2 regions of the Arthrobacter sp. A5 genome follow, and region 1 is predicted to be linked to the other one. Evidence: riboswitches for the same ligand, from Rfam matches in the RefSeq annotation. Region 1 holds a riboswitch; the other holds the start of a gene.
What was found. Region 1 has a riboswitch for fluoride ahead of ACLLJI_RS17305 (2,3-bisphosphoglycerate-dependent phosphoglycerate mutase). Riboswitches for the same ligand answer to the same signal wherever they lie in the genome.
Positions count from the first base shown of each region.

Region 2: another riboswitch for fluoride. It lies ahead of ACLLJI_RS09315 (universal stress protein); the one in region 1 lies ahead of ACLLJI_RS17305 (2,3-bisphosphoglycerate-dependent phosphoglycerate mutase).

Region 1 is NZ_CP180316.1:3,665,257-3,670,872, forward strand. Features, by position in the region: gene ACLLJI_RS17295 (hypothetical protein) at 1-826, shown strand, start outside; gene ACLLJI_RS17300 (inorganic diphosphatase) at 838-1,317, shown strand; fluoride riboswitch at 1,384-1,460, shown strand; gene ACLLJI_RS17305 (2,3-bisphosphoglycerate-dependent phosphoglycerate mutase) at 1,481-2,236, shown strand; gene eno (phosphopyruvate hydratase) at 2,245-3,591, shown strand; gene ACLLJI_RS17315 (MutS-related protein) at 4,096-4,605, shown strand; gene ACLLJI_RS17320 (MFS transporter) at 4,624-5,616, opposite strand, start outside.
Region 2 is NZ_CP180316.1:1,992,575-2,000,549, reverse strand. Features, by position in the region: gene ACLLJI_RS09335 (MDR family MFS transporter) at 1-217, shown strand, start outside; gene ACLLJI_RS09330 (nitronate monooxygenase) at 332-1,411, opposite strand; gene crcB (fluoride efflux transporter CrcB) at 1,452-1,820, opposite strand; gene ACLLJI_RS09320 (fluoride efflux transporter FluC) at 1,817-2,317, opposite strand; gene ACLLJI_RS09315 (universal stress protein) at 2,314-2,871, opposite strand; fluoride riboswitch at 2,897-2,975, opposite strand; gene ACLLJI_RS09310 (hypothetical protein) at 3,192-3,344, shown strand; gene ACLLJI_RS09305 (DUF2382 domain-containing protein) at 3,829-4,614, shown strand; gene ACLLJI_RS09300 (hypothetical protein) at 4,611-5,360, shown strand; gene ACLLJI_RS09295 (DUF6480 family protein) at 5,439-5,654, shown strand; gene ACLLJI_RS09290 (YciI family protein) at 5,770-6,102, opposite strand; gene ACLLJI_RS09285 (SRPBCC family protein) at 6,099-6,569, opposite strand; gene ACLLJI_RS09280 (TIGR03086 family metal-binding protein) at 6,562-7,137, opposite strand; partial or broken gene ACLLJI_RS09275 (SRPBCC family protein) at 7,291-7,413, opposite strand; partial or broken gene ACLLJI_RS09270 (hypothetical protein) at 7,521-7,610, opposite strand; gene ACLLJI_RS09265 (ArsR/SmtB family transcription factor) at 7,597-7,929, opposite strand.

The DNA of each region.
Region 1 (5,616 bases):
CGTCCGGCCTGAACGACCCTTGGTTCCGCGGGCTTCCTTTGTCCTGGCTGGGGAAGAGGTCCGCCAGCTGTGGTCGTTCGTGCATGGGGACATCATGGACGGTGGCCTGCGCCGGTATCTGCGCGGCTCGTTGGGGTTGTGTCCGCGCCATGCCTGGGGCCATGCGGTCGTGGAGATCGAATTGTGGCAGGCCGGGGCCGGGCTGCGGGGAGGGCACCAACCTTTCGATGTTGCCGTCCTCCACGAGGACCTTCTGAACCATGTGGCCTCTGAACTGGGGCGCCGGCCCGGAATGTTCCACCGGCATCCGGAAGCCATCCTCAGCCCGGTGAACCCTTGCCGTATCTGCAGTGAAATGGACGGACCGGCCACGCCAGGGCTGCGGATGGGCTACGCGAATTCGAACACGGCTGCCCTGACCGATGAGGCCAACCTCCTGGACTACACCCGGCGTTGGTGCACCGAAACTCTGGATACCTGGGCGGCCCGGGCCTGCCCGGCCTGCACAGGTGAGGACGCCGACAGCGTCCAAGACTGGTTCACCGGGTCATTGGCGGACCGGGCACTGTTGTGCCGACGGCACCTGCTGGCATCAGGGAGCCTGAGCGCCGAGCTCCGGACCATGGTGGTTCAACGACTGACGGAAATCCGCAGACGCCTGCTACGGCTCATCGAGTCCATGACCGATACGGGGGCGCCTGCCACGGCCGGGGACAACGCGTCATGGATTGAGGCCCTGGGCTGGTTCGCCGGCTGGGGTCTGCCCCTGCACCTGGCACAGACAGGAATCCCGCCCTTTCCACGTCCCACACAAGATCCCCTCTGAAAGGAAGCACCATGGAAGAACATTTTGCCGTGATCGAAATCCCCGCCGGCAGCAACAACAAATATGAGATGGACCATGACAGTGGCCGCATTGTCCTGGACCGTGCCCTGTACACGGCTTTCGGCTACCCGGCCGACTACGGATTCATCGACGGGACCTTGGGCCTGGACGGCGACCCGCTGGACGTTCTGGTCCTGCTGGAGAACCCGGTGCTTCCGGGCATCGGAATCCGGGTCCGGGCCGTGGGGGTCTTCAACATGGTCGACGAGGCCGGACCGGACTCAAAGATCATTGCCGTGCCCTTTGGCGACCGCCGCTGGGACGACATCACCGACACCGGCGACGTTCCCGCACCGGTGCGGGAACGGATTGAGCATTTCTTTACCCACTACAAGGAACTGGAACCGGGGAAGTGGGTGACTGTGCAGGGCTGGGGCGGCCGCGAGGAAGCGGACCGGCTCCTGGCCGAGGCCTATGAAAGGCACAGCTAAACCGGCCCGGAGCCGCCGGTGATAGCACGGTCATGGGCTGGCGCCGGGTAGACACGGCACTGTAGGGTCGGTATCGGTGATGGATCCCGCCGGAACTGCCCTGCAGTTCGAACCGCCGCCTGGCTGATGGTTCCTACCTTTGCACTTCAAAGGTAGGTGGACTATGCCCGGTCTCGGCACTCTGATCCTGCTGCGTCACGGCCAAAGCACCCTCAACGCCCAAGGACGGTTTACCGGGCTGCTCGACCCGCCGCTGACGACCCGGGGCCGTGGGGAAGCCCGGCACGCCGCCGAAACCCTCGCCGCCGCCGCATTCATCCCCGAGATCATACTTTCCTCCACGATGGCCCGTGCCGTGGAAACGGCAGAGCTGGTCACCGGGTTGCTCACGGCCGGGACGGCGTCGGTCCAAACGGCCTGGGAACTCAATGAACGCAGCTATGGCTCCCTGACCGGACGGCGAAGAAAAGAACTTCTGGCCGAATTCGGGCCCCAGGTGCTCCATTACTGGCGCCGGTCCCTCTACGCGGCCCCGCCACCGATGACACCCCGGCAGCTGGCCGCCATCGGCCGCAGCCACGCAGTGGCTGCCATGCCCCCGGGCACCGCCCGCCCCACGGAGTCCCTGAACGCCGTGGCCACACGGGTCCGGGGACTCTGGCACCAAACCCTCCGGCCCCTCCTGCACGCCGGATCAGAAGTCTTGGTGGTCGGCCACGGCAATTCCCTGCGTGCCCTGTGCCTGGTCATCGACTCCCTCACCGAGGACGAGGTCGAGGGGTTGAACCTGCCCACCGGGCACCCGTTGGAATACCGCTTCCACCCAGGATTCGTTCCGTATCCGCGGGCCGGGACCTACCTTGACCCCGGCGCAGCCGCCGACGCCGTGGGCGTACTCGCCGCCGACGGCGGCACGTGAACGGCCACATGCTTTCCAACCTTGACCACCCCTCACCACTGACCGGAGCGACCACCATGAATGAGCTGACCTTCACCGCCGTCCACGCCTTGCAGATCCTCGACTCACGCGGCCACCCCACCCTGCGCGTGACCCTGACATCCCGTGACGGCGCCGTGGCAACGGCCTCGGCACCCTCGGGAGCGTCCACCGGCGCCCACGAGGCCATCGAATTGCGCGACGGCGGACCGGCGTACGCGGGTCGCGGCGTGGAAAGCGCCGTTGCGGGGATCAACACCGTCATCCGGGAGCTGCTGCTCTCCCGGCCCTGGCCGAGCCAACGCATCCTGGATGCGGCGTTGTGTGAGCTGGATGGAACGGCGGAGAAGTCCCGGCTGGGGGCCAACGCCGTTGTCGCCGTATCCATGGCCGCCGCCCGTGCCTTCGCTACCGCCTCCGGGCACCCGCTGCACACCTGGATCGGGCATTCCCTCGGGCGGGCCGAACGGCTGCCCGTCCCGCACTTCAACGTCCTCAACGGCGGCGCCCACGCAGCGAACCCGCTCGCCTTCCAGGAATTCATGATCGCCCCAACCGGCGCCCCTACCCTGCCTGAGGCCATCCGGTGGGGCTCGGAAATCTACCACGCCCTGGGCGCGGCGCTGCGGCACAAGGGCCTCTCCACCGGGCTCGGAGATGAGGGAGGCTACGCCCCGGAAATCTCCCGGCCCGAAGAGGCCCTTGAGCTGATCACGGCCGCCATCTCCGATGCCGGCTACACCCCGGGGACCGGCGGGGTGTCCATCGCCTTGGACCCGGCCGCGAACTACTTCTACCAAGACGGCAGCTACGAGCTGAACGGGCGCTCCTACACACCCACCCAGCTGACCGGGTATTACGAGAAACTGATCTCAGAATATCCGATCCGCAGCCTGGAGGACCCCCTGGCCGAAGATGACCGGCCGGGGTGGCCGGAGCTGACGGCGGCCCTGGGCCGCCGGGTGCAGGTCGTCGGCGATGACCTGTTCGTCACCAACCCCGACCGGGTCCGGACAGGCATCGCGGAGGCGGCCGCGAACGCGGTGTTGATCAAACCCAACCAAATCGGCACCGTCACAGAAACCCTGGACACCCTTACTGTCGCCGACCGGGGCGGGTTCACCGCCATGGTCTCCCACCGTTCCGGGGAAACAGAGGATACTTTTGTGGCGGACCTGGCCGTCGGCTCCGGCTGCGGACAGCTCAAGTCCGGGGCCCCGGCCCGGGGGGAACGGGTAGCCAAATACAACCGGCTCCTTGAAATCGCCGACGCCCACCCAGCCATGCCCTACGGGCCGGGAACCGGCCCTCAGGAAACGGCCGCCCGTCATGACTGAGCCAGGACGGCCCCGGGATGCCCACTACCGCATTACCCGCCCCGTGTTGATGGGTGTCATCCCCGGCCAGCCGCTGGCCGTCGCCCACCGGGCCGCCGAGCTGGCGTACAGCCTGGACGTCGAGCTGGTCTGCGCCTATGTGGATGTCACCAGCTACCTGGTGGAGGAGGCACCGGACGGCTCGGTCGCCTCCCAACCCATCGACCCGGACGGGGTCGATGACGATCTTGAGGCCATCTCCGCCGGAATCAAGGACCGTCTCTCCGATCCTGTCCCCGTACGGGATCCCCTGGAGCTACCGGGCCCTGGCCGGGGAGCCCGTCCACGCGCTGGGACGCCTGGCCCACACCCTGGATGCGTCCATGATCGTCATCGGAACCCACGAACGCGGGCTCGGGCACCGGCTGGAGGAATTTCTCACCGGTTCCCTCGCAGTCCACCTGGCTCACCGGTGCCAACGAGGGCGGAAAATCAACGTTCCTGCGCAGCCTCGGCGCCGCCCAGCTGATGATGCAATGCGGCATGTTTGTCTGCGCCGACTACTTCAGCTCGAGCATCAGCAATGCCATCTACAGCCACTACAAACGCGAGGAAGACGCCGAACTCAACAGCGGCAAACTCGATGAGGAACTCGAGCGCATGAGCACCATCGCCGACACCATCACCCCCCATTCACTCGTACTCTTCAACGAGTCCTTCTCCGCCACCAACGAACGCGAAGGATCAGCCATCGCCCGGAACATCATCACCGCCCTGTTGGAGACAAACATACGCATCGTGTTCGTGACCCACTTCTTTGACCTCTCCCACGGCCTCTACACCCAACACCTGCCCAGGGCCCTGTTCCTGCAGGCGCAACGGGAAGACGACGGCCGACGGACCCACCGAATCGTAGAAGGAGAGCCGGCCTACACCAGCTACGGCGAAGACCTCTATGAGCAGATCTTCAGCAAGCACCGGCAGGCGTTCCGGCCCCCGCCACGGATGGGTCCTAGAAGCAGTCACCACCGGTGACGGGCCGTCCCGGGCCAATCACTTAACGGTGTCGGTCATCCGGCGCGGCGTCAGCGCCGGGGAGGAAAAGACCGCCCCGGCCATCCAGAACGCCGCATACAAAAAGGCCACGGTCGGGGAGAAGACCGCCCACAGGACACCGGCCACCACGGTCGCGCCCAGGTCACCAAAGGACTGCACCAGCCCCAACAGCCCGTACCCATTGCCCCTCAACCGGTCCGGCAGCAGTAACGCCACCGCCGTCTGCTCCGACGTCTCCGCGAAGCCAATCCCGACACCGGCGAGCACAAACCCAGCCAGCAACACCACCCAGCCACCCCCATCGATGGCAAAAAGTAGATAGGCGGCCACATACATGGCCGCGCCCAGGGTGAAGACCAGTCGCGGGCTCAGCCGATCGATCAGATGCCCACCGGCCAGGGCCGCGGCCGACGCCGCGGCGTTGTGGCATGCATACATCAGGATCGCCGCGGTCACTGCCGTCCCGGCGCCCATCCCGCCGGCTTCCAGTACCGTCGTGGCCCGCAGGATCAGCAGCGTCGCCGCAAGGTTTCCCAGTTCAAAGAACGACACCGGCAGCAGAGCCGTGAACAAGCCGGCCTGACGCAATTCGCCCACATTGAAACTGAGCGTCCGCTTCCCGGCCGGGGTGGCCACCACCTTGCGGGCCTGCCGTGCGGCCACCACGATGGCCACGGCAGCAAACATGCTCGGGATAAAGGACAACACGATCGCCGTCCTGATGCCCAGCAGCCCCACCAGGGAAGCCGCCAGCAGCGGGCCCACAATGGCCCCCGCGTTATCACCCGCCCGTTCAATGCCGGCCGCGCGCCCGTACGCGGTCCGGGGCGTGATCGACACCAGGAGCGTGTCCCGCGCCGGGGACCGCACCCCACGCGACGCCCACGCCAGCGCACGGAACCCGGCGACCTGCCACACCGCGGTACAGACCCCGATCAGGGCCGTCGCGATGGCGGTCAGCAGGTATCCGCCCGAGGCGATCTTGGCCCG
Region 2 (7,975 bases), 1.7 Mb from region 1:
CGATGCGTTGACCCCGGTGTTCCTCTATATGGTCCCGCTCGTTCTCATCGCCGTCGTCCTGCTGTGTTTCGTCAAGGAAATCCCGTTGGCCACCACGATCGAACGTGACATCCTGCCGGAATCGCTGGAAATTGACGGGATGACCAACAACCGCCTGGACGACCCGGCCGAACGGGGTGCAGGACCGGAGGCACTCTCCGGCAGCCACGGCCGCTGAACGGCCTGGCCGGAAGGAACGGACGGGATATTACGCGACCGTGCCGGGGGGGCGCCTGATCCCCATGCCGACCCGACGTCAGCCCGGCTCATCGCCCGGGCGCGGAGCCGGTGTTCACGCGCTCCCGTCGTCGGTCGGCGCAGCGGCGCATGCCTCTCGCCACAATTCGGCCATGATCTGTTCGGCCGGCTCGGCACGGCAGGCGGCGAATCCCACGCCCGCCCAGAGCGCCAGGCCGTCCGCGTCCCCTACCGCCGCCGCGGCCGCACGAAGGGGACGTGTCAACTGGTTGACCTCGGGATACGCCGCGGGCGCCTGGCCATCGTGCGCCCGGATGAAGCGGTTGGTGAGTCCGCGGGCAAAGCGGCCGGAGAAAGCCCGGGTCAGCGTGGTGCCGGTGTACCGTCCGGAGACGAGAGCGTCCTTGTGGGTTTGCTGGGCCCCGGACTCGGGGCTGCGCAGCAGCAGGGTGCCTAGCTGGACGGCCGCCGCCCCCTGTCCCAGCAGTCCGGTGATGTTCGCCGCGGACCGCACACCGCCGGCGGCAATCAGCGGCAAGGTGGTGAGCCGGCGGAGGTCCGTCAGCAGGGCGCCAAGATTGTCGCTGCCCGGCGATTCCTCCGCTGTGTGGGTGCCCCGGTGCCCGCCGCCATCGGGGCCCTGGACGCAGAGGCTGTCCGCCCCGCAACGCACCGCGGCGCGGGCCTCGGCAGCGTCCGTCACCGTCACCGTCACGTGCATCCCCACTCGGTGCAGGCGTTCGACGACATCCGGTTCCGGGGTGCCAAAGGTGAAACTGACCAGGGGTAGCGGGTGCGCGACGACGTAATCGACTTTCGCGGCATAGGCATCGGTGTCCGACGGATCCGGCTCCGGCAGGGAGACGCCGTACCGGTCCGCTTCCTCCTGCAGGATGCGGCGGTAGCCGGCCACGAGCGCGGCCCGATCCGATGAGGAACCGTTGCCAACCGGCCCTGGCGGCGCCGGGACGAAGAGGTTGATTCCTAGCCGGTTGTCCGATAGCCCACGGGTAATTTCGAGCTCCTCTGCCATCGCGGGGACCGTTTTGTAGCCCGCGGCGAGGATGCCGAGGCCCCCCGCCGCGGCGGCCGCTGCAACGAGCCCGGGAGTCGATGGCCCGCCGGCCATGGGGGCGGCGATCAGAGGCATCCGCAGATCGGAGTACATAAACATATGACTTCCTTACGTCGTGGTTTCGGACGGACGAGCACCCTTAGAGCAGGGCCGCCAACCCCAGCCCTCCAGCCCCTGCTGCCACGGCCAGCGCCATTGTGCCCAGTCCGTTGACGACGGCGAACCAGATGCGACCGCCCTGGATCAGCCGCACGGTCTCGAAGCTGGCGGTGCTGAATGTCGTGTATCCGCCCAGGAATCCGGTGCCGGCGATGAGCTGAAAATCCGTTGGCGCCTGATGGCCCAGGACCAGTCCGGCCACCAAGCCCAGGGCCAGCGAACCGGTCAGATTGATGGCGATGGTGCCCATCGGAATGGCGGTACGGAAGCGGGAGCGGATCAGTCCGTCCAGCAGGAACCGGGTGCCGGCGCCGAGGCCACCGGCGAGGGCAAGCAGCACGACCGTCACGTCGGACCGCCGCCCGCGCTCCGGTGCAACAGCGCGCCGGCCCAGATTCCGGCGGTCGTGGCGGCCAGCCCGCCGACCAGGCTCAGGCCCAGATAGAGAGCCGCACCGGAGATCCTGCCGTTGGAGAGCAGCACATTGGCATCCAGGACCAGCGAACTGTAGGTGGTGAAGGCGCCCATGCATCCGGTGCCCACCAGCAGCCGGATGATCCGCAGCGCGCCCTGGTCCGGTCCGCGCCGCACCAGGTTTTCCAGCAGCAGTCCCAGCAATAAGGCACCGCAAAGGTTGATCAGCAGCGTCGGCAGCGGCCACCCCGCCGGCGCCGGAAGCACGGTCCCCAGACCGTACCGTGCCAGTGTCCCACCGATCCCGCCGGCGATTACCAGCAGAATATGGCCAAGGTGCAGATGAACCGGGCGCGCAGGACGCGCCGCAACGGCCTCCGGATCCTCAATCCAAGGCTGCAGCGCCGGAGGCGTATGCGCCGGTTCCGTCACCGCTCTCGCCTCGCCCCGCCGGGCGCCAGCGGAACCACCAGCACCGGGCAATGCTGGCGGTGCGTCAAATGTACGGCCACGGACCCGGTCAGGAGGTCCTCCAGTCGCGCGCCGATGCCGTGCTCCCGGGTGCCGACGACGATCATGGTTGCCTGCAGACTGGCTGCCAGCACGCCCAGTGCCCGTGCCGGGTCCCCGGAAAGCAGCTGCAGTGACCACACGACCGGGCTGGACGCCAGCACCTGGCCCAGGCGATCGGTCAACTCCGCCGGAATTTCCACGCCGCCGTCGTCAATAGTGTCTGGATCGATGGGCCTGACACCGGCCGGTGCTCCCCCGCGGCCGGTCACGGGGTAGGAGGCCACATCCACGTAAGCGCAGACCAATTCAACACCGAGCCGGACGGCAAGTGCCGCAGCGTTAAGGATGACGGCGGCCGGCTGGCCGGGCATCGTGCCCACCAATACCGGCCCGGCCCCTCCGGTGACACCCGACGTGTCGGACAGCTCTGCGGACCGATGGGCCCAATGATGGCGGGGCTGTTGGTCGCTCACACCCACGACTCACCCACCTCTGTTGATCAAGGCAGGAACCATCAGCCAACCGGCGGTTCGAACCGGGCACGCCGGCTCCGGCGGGATCCATCACCGGATCACGACTTTACCGCCAAGCCCCAGCCTGCGCCAGCGCCGGATTTGCGCTGTCAGCGCCAGCACCGGATTTGCGCTGCTGGCGGTGGGCGGGGATCCTGCCCCTTCCCGGCAGCACCGGTGGACGGAGCCCTGCCCGTAGGCATGTTCCCGGCAGCACCGGTGGACGGAGCCCTGCCCGTAGGCATGTTCCCAGCAACACAAGACAGGACTACGCTGGCGCCATGACGGAAAATCCAGACCCCCGCGCCCCGGACGGCAGCGAACAGGAACCCAGCGAGCACGCCCGGGCCCGGGATTCGCCCGCCGTCGACTTCTCCCGATCGATTGATCCGGACATCGTGGAACCTGACGAGGATGCAGCGCCCGACAGCTAAGACCGGGACCCCGACAGCCGATAGAAGTCCGGGGGTCGACACCCCGCGGGCATCCATCCGCAACTGGATAGCTGGGCGAAAAAAATATAGCAAGCACCCTTGCCAATTTGGGGTGCTGCCGGTTTAAGCTAGGAACTGGCAGGTTTCTCTACGGAACCTTTCGCTGCAGCAAGCCATCGGGAGAATTCATGCTGGACTTCCTCACATCCAGGCCGGTGACGGCATGGCGCGCTTTCTCGGGGCCAGTGTTTCGGATGCCCGTGTTCTTGAGGTACGCGCTCGTCAGCTCCGCTGCCCTTCCCGCGTCGAGCGCGGCAGACGTCGTCGTCGTCCTTCATCCACTGGATTGCCAGCAGCACCGGCAAGGCGGCCGAAAATACGCGAACGTTCCCACCGGTACGCCCATCGGCGTCCTCGGCCGCGGACGGGGGCCGGATCTGTTGCGCACAATTCATCAGCACCATCAATGGAAAGCGAGAACATCATGATCAGCACAGAAAATCTCACCGGTCTGGCCGAAAGCGGCGGCGACGTCCTCACCTCCAACGGGGACAAAATTGGATCCATCGGGCAAATCTATGTCGACGACGAAACAGGACAGCCGAACTGGGTCACCGCCAAGACCGGGCTCTTCGGCACTTCCGAATCCTTCGTGCCACTGGACGACGCCTCTGCCCGGGGGAACGACATTGTGGTGCCGTACAGCAAGGACAAGGTCAAGGATGCTCCCCGGGTCGATCCCGACGGACACCTGTCCGAGGAAGAGCAGGACGAGCTGTACAGATATTATGAGCTGGCAGCCGGCGGATCGGGTTACGTCGAGGGGACCGGGACCGGGACCGGCGCCGCTGGACGCGACACATCCGGTCCTAATACGGACGACGCCATGACCCGATCCGAGGAGCAGCTTCGGGTCGGCACGGAACAACGGGAGACCGGCCGCGCCAGGCTCCGCAAGTACATCGTCACCGAAAACGTCACCAAAACCGTGCCCGTCAGCCGTGAAGAGGTCAGGATCGAGAGGGAGCCCATAACCGAGGCCAACCGCGGCGATGCTCTAGGCGGTCCCGACCTTACCGAAGACGAGCATCAGGTCACGTTGCACGAGGAGCGTCCGGTGGTGGAGAAGGAAACAGTCCCCGTCGAACGCGTGCGTCTGGGCACGGAAACCGTCTCCGGCGAAGAGACCGTCAATGAGGAAGTCCGCAAGGAAAAGATCGAGACTGAAGGTGTCGATGATGCGGGCTCGGGCGGCCGGAACCGGCCGTGAGCAGCAGCATCAATGCCGGGGACGAGGCCTCGGACCGCTCCCGCGGTCCGGGGCCGCGGAACCGTCCGTCGGAGGCGGACCGGTCCCAGGCCCGTGGCACCGGCCGGGATGACCGCACGGGCCGGGGCGATCGGCTCGGACGGGACGGCGTCGTCGGCCGGAGCGACGCCGTAAGCCGGGAAGGTGCCGTGGCCCGCGAAAAGGAGCGTTATGGCGGGATCAAGGTCGGATCGGCGTTTTTCGGCTGGCTGACGGCAACCGGAACGGCGGTGTTATTGACGGCGTTGGCCGCCGCAGCGGGCACCGCCGTCGGCGTGGCGACGAATTCCGACGCATCCCAGGCACTCGACAAGGCGTCGAAGAATCCGCAAACCGTCGGGATCGTCGGCATCATCATATTGCTGGCCATCCTATTCGTCGCGTACTACTGCGGCGGCTACGTGGCCGGCCGAATGGCCCGGTTCAACGGCCCAAAGCAGGGACTGATGGTCTGGATCTGGGCGGTGATTATCGCCGTCGTGGTGGCCATCCTGGGACTCGTTGCAGGGAACCAGTTCAATATCCTGGCCAGCCTCAACAGCTTCCCGCGGATCCCGGTTGACGAAGGGCAGCTCACGGGCGCCGGCATTATCGCGCTGGTGGTCGTCGCCGTCGTCAGCCTTGGTGCCGCCATGCTGGGAGGGCTTGCGGGAATGCATTTTCACCGCAAGGTAGACAAGGCCGGCTTCGCCCCGCTGGAACACTAACCAACATAACCCCAACATAACCGCAAAAACGCACACCACCGCAAGAACCTATCGGCTTTTGGAAAGGACGGCTGGCGCATGAGCACTTACCACCCGGAAAAGGACCCGGCGAACCCGGACAAACCGGGAACGGAACATCCGGCCGCGCAGAAGAATGGAGACCCGGGTGCCTCGGCAAACCCCGATCCGGTCAACGGCCATATCACCGGCCTGGAGCCCGGCGGCGGGGTCCCGCCGGGCGAGACGCCGCCGGCGGCAGACCAAATGAGCATGGATCAGGGCCACGACGAATAGAGCGATTCTGCTTCCCCAGGCACACTAGTGCCGCCCTGCCAGCAGCTCCCACCCTGCACGCCGTGTGGGTGGGAGTTGCCGGCAGGAACGGGACGCCGTGGTCCACAGCCGTGGTCTACATCTGCATGTCGATCAGCTCGAATATCTCCAGGCGGTACCTGCCGTTGCCCTCGGCGAGGAACGGATGGTCCTGGGTGAAGTTCTTGGCAGCTTCGAGGCTCTCCGCCTCGACAATGCTGTATCCCGTCACATCAGACGACGGGGCCGCCGTGGAGCCGTCGTCGACGACGGCGGCGCCGTCGGCGAACGGATTTCCGGCGTCCACCAAGGCCGGACCGACGCGGCTCATCCATGCTCCCCAGGCCTCCGTCTGCGCGGCAGACTGTTCCGGGGTGAACTGATCCATGGGTGTGGCCGGACCCTTGTACAGGTAAATGAACTTGCTCATGACATTCCCTTCCGATTGTTTGATTCCAAGGTGGTTGATTCCAAGATGGTCTTGAGTTGCTTCGGGTCCTTCTGCATGGCTAAACGCATCATCAAGGCCAGGAAGGGGGCAAGGATGCGTGAAAACCCCCTCGGCTCCCCCTTATTGCGCAGGGTCATCCGTGTTGTGCGGTCATCCAAGTCCGTCCACGTGTAGGTGGTCCGCATCGGAAAAGGGCCCTGCGCCGTACGCATCACCAGCTTTTCCCCAGGGACCAGCTCGGTGATGCGGTAAACGTAATCCAGGTCCCGGCCCAGGAATCTAGCTGTGAAGGCAACTTCGGAACCCACCTGCAGTTGTTTCGCCGTCCGCCATTGCGCCGAGGCAATGTTCTTGTACCACCGCGGAGCGTTGTCCGGGTCCGCGGCGTAGCCCGCCACCTCGGGGCACGGCCGGTCAATCACGGTTTCGGACTGGACATCAACCACTGCGCGCTCCGTACGAGGCCGAAACCTGCCGGCCGGTGAAGGCGATCAGGCGGTCCAGGCTGGCGGCGGACTCGTCAACGACGGTGGCCTCGGAGAAGCTACCGCTGGCACGCTGCTGGGGGCTGATGGTGATCCGGGCCAGGCCCAGCACATAGTCGGAGAGCACGGGCGCCACGTCGATGGTCTGACCGGTGGCGACGGCCAGGTCCCAGGCGTGAACCAGGAATTCAATGTTCAGGATGCTGGCCACGATAGTCGCGGGCAGCTCGGCGAAGCCCATCTCGATGGTGCCCTGCAGACCACGGCGGGTGAAGGCTTCCAGCGTGACCTGCGCGGCGTCGGCGATCCGCACCTCCGCCGACGACGGCCTGTTGGCTGCTCCTGCCGATGTCCCGTTTGCCGCGGCCGACGACGGCGCTGCTCCTTCAGCGACAGCGGCGCCGAGGGCGCGACCAATGCCGGCGACAGAACCGAACAGATGGTCCACCAGTCCCGCAACCGTAAAGTCGCTGCACGGGGTCGGCTTGGACAGATCCGCCTCCGTCAACGAGTGCAGCGCCCGCTGCACGATGGCCAGCGCTGCCTCGGCGCTATTGAGTTCGTTGAGCGGGTCGGGTGCCGCAGACCACTCGTCCGCGCCGGCGTCGCCGGTGGTTCCGAATGCGACCAGCCGGCCCAGGAAATGGTTCCAGCCCTCGGCATGGTCGGCGGCCTGCTCACCCGTGAGACCGTCATGGACCAGCCTGAGGTTAGTGCCGCCGTCGGCCGCGTCCAGCGTGATCGAGACGGTGGACGCTCCCGGCGGCAGGTCCGCCGAACCCTCCCAGCCCCAGCTGAAGACGATGTGCCGGCCGGGTTCGATCTCCGAGACGTGCCCGCGGCCGAGTGGCCGGGCACGATGGTCCAGCGGTACTCCCCGGCGACCCGCAGGTCCAGACGCGCACTGACCGTCTTCCAGCGGCGGAGGCGTTCCGGCTGGGTGATGAGATCGAAGACGGCGTCGGGGTCCAGGGGCAGGAATACGGTCTTATCGAAGGCCATCGGAATCTCCTTGCAGCGTTTGTTGATGGAAGTGGGCCGCGTCGTCGACGAGCTGGTCGAGCTCGGTGGTCCAGAACTGGTCGATGACACGCCGGAGCCGACTCATCCCGCCCTCCTCCAGCCGGTAGAGCCTGTTGCGGCCGTCCTTTCTGGCCGTCACCAGGCCTGCCTCCGCCAGCAGCAGCAGGTGCTGCGAGATGGCCGAGCGGCTCACGGGAAACGCAGCGCTCAGCTGGGTCACGGTCTGTTCGCCGCGGGCCAGCAGTTGGAGCAATCGTCGTCTGTTCGGTTCGGCTGCCACCTCCAGCAGGTCAAGCATATGGAATAGGTTAGCAGCCACTAACGCATTCGGCAAGGGCGCGCGA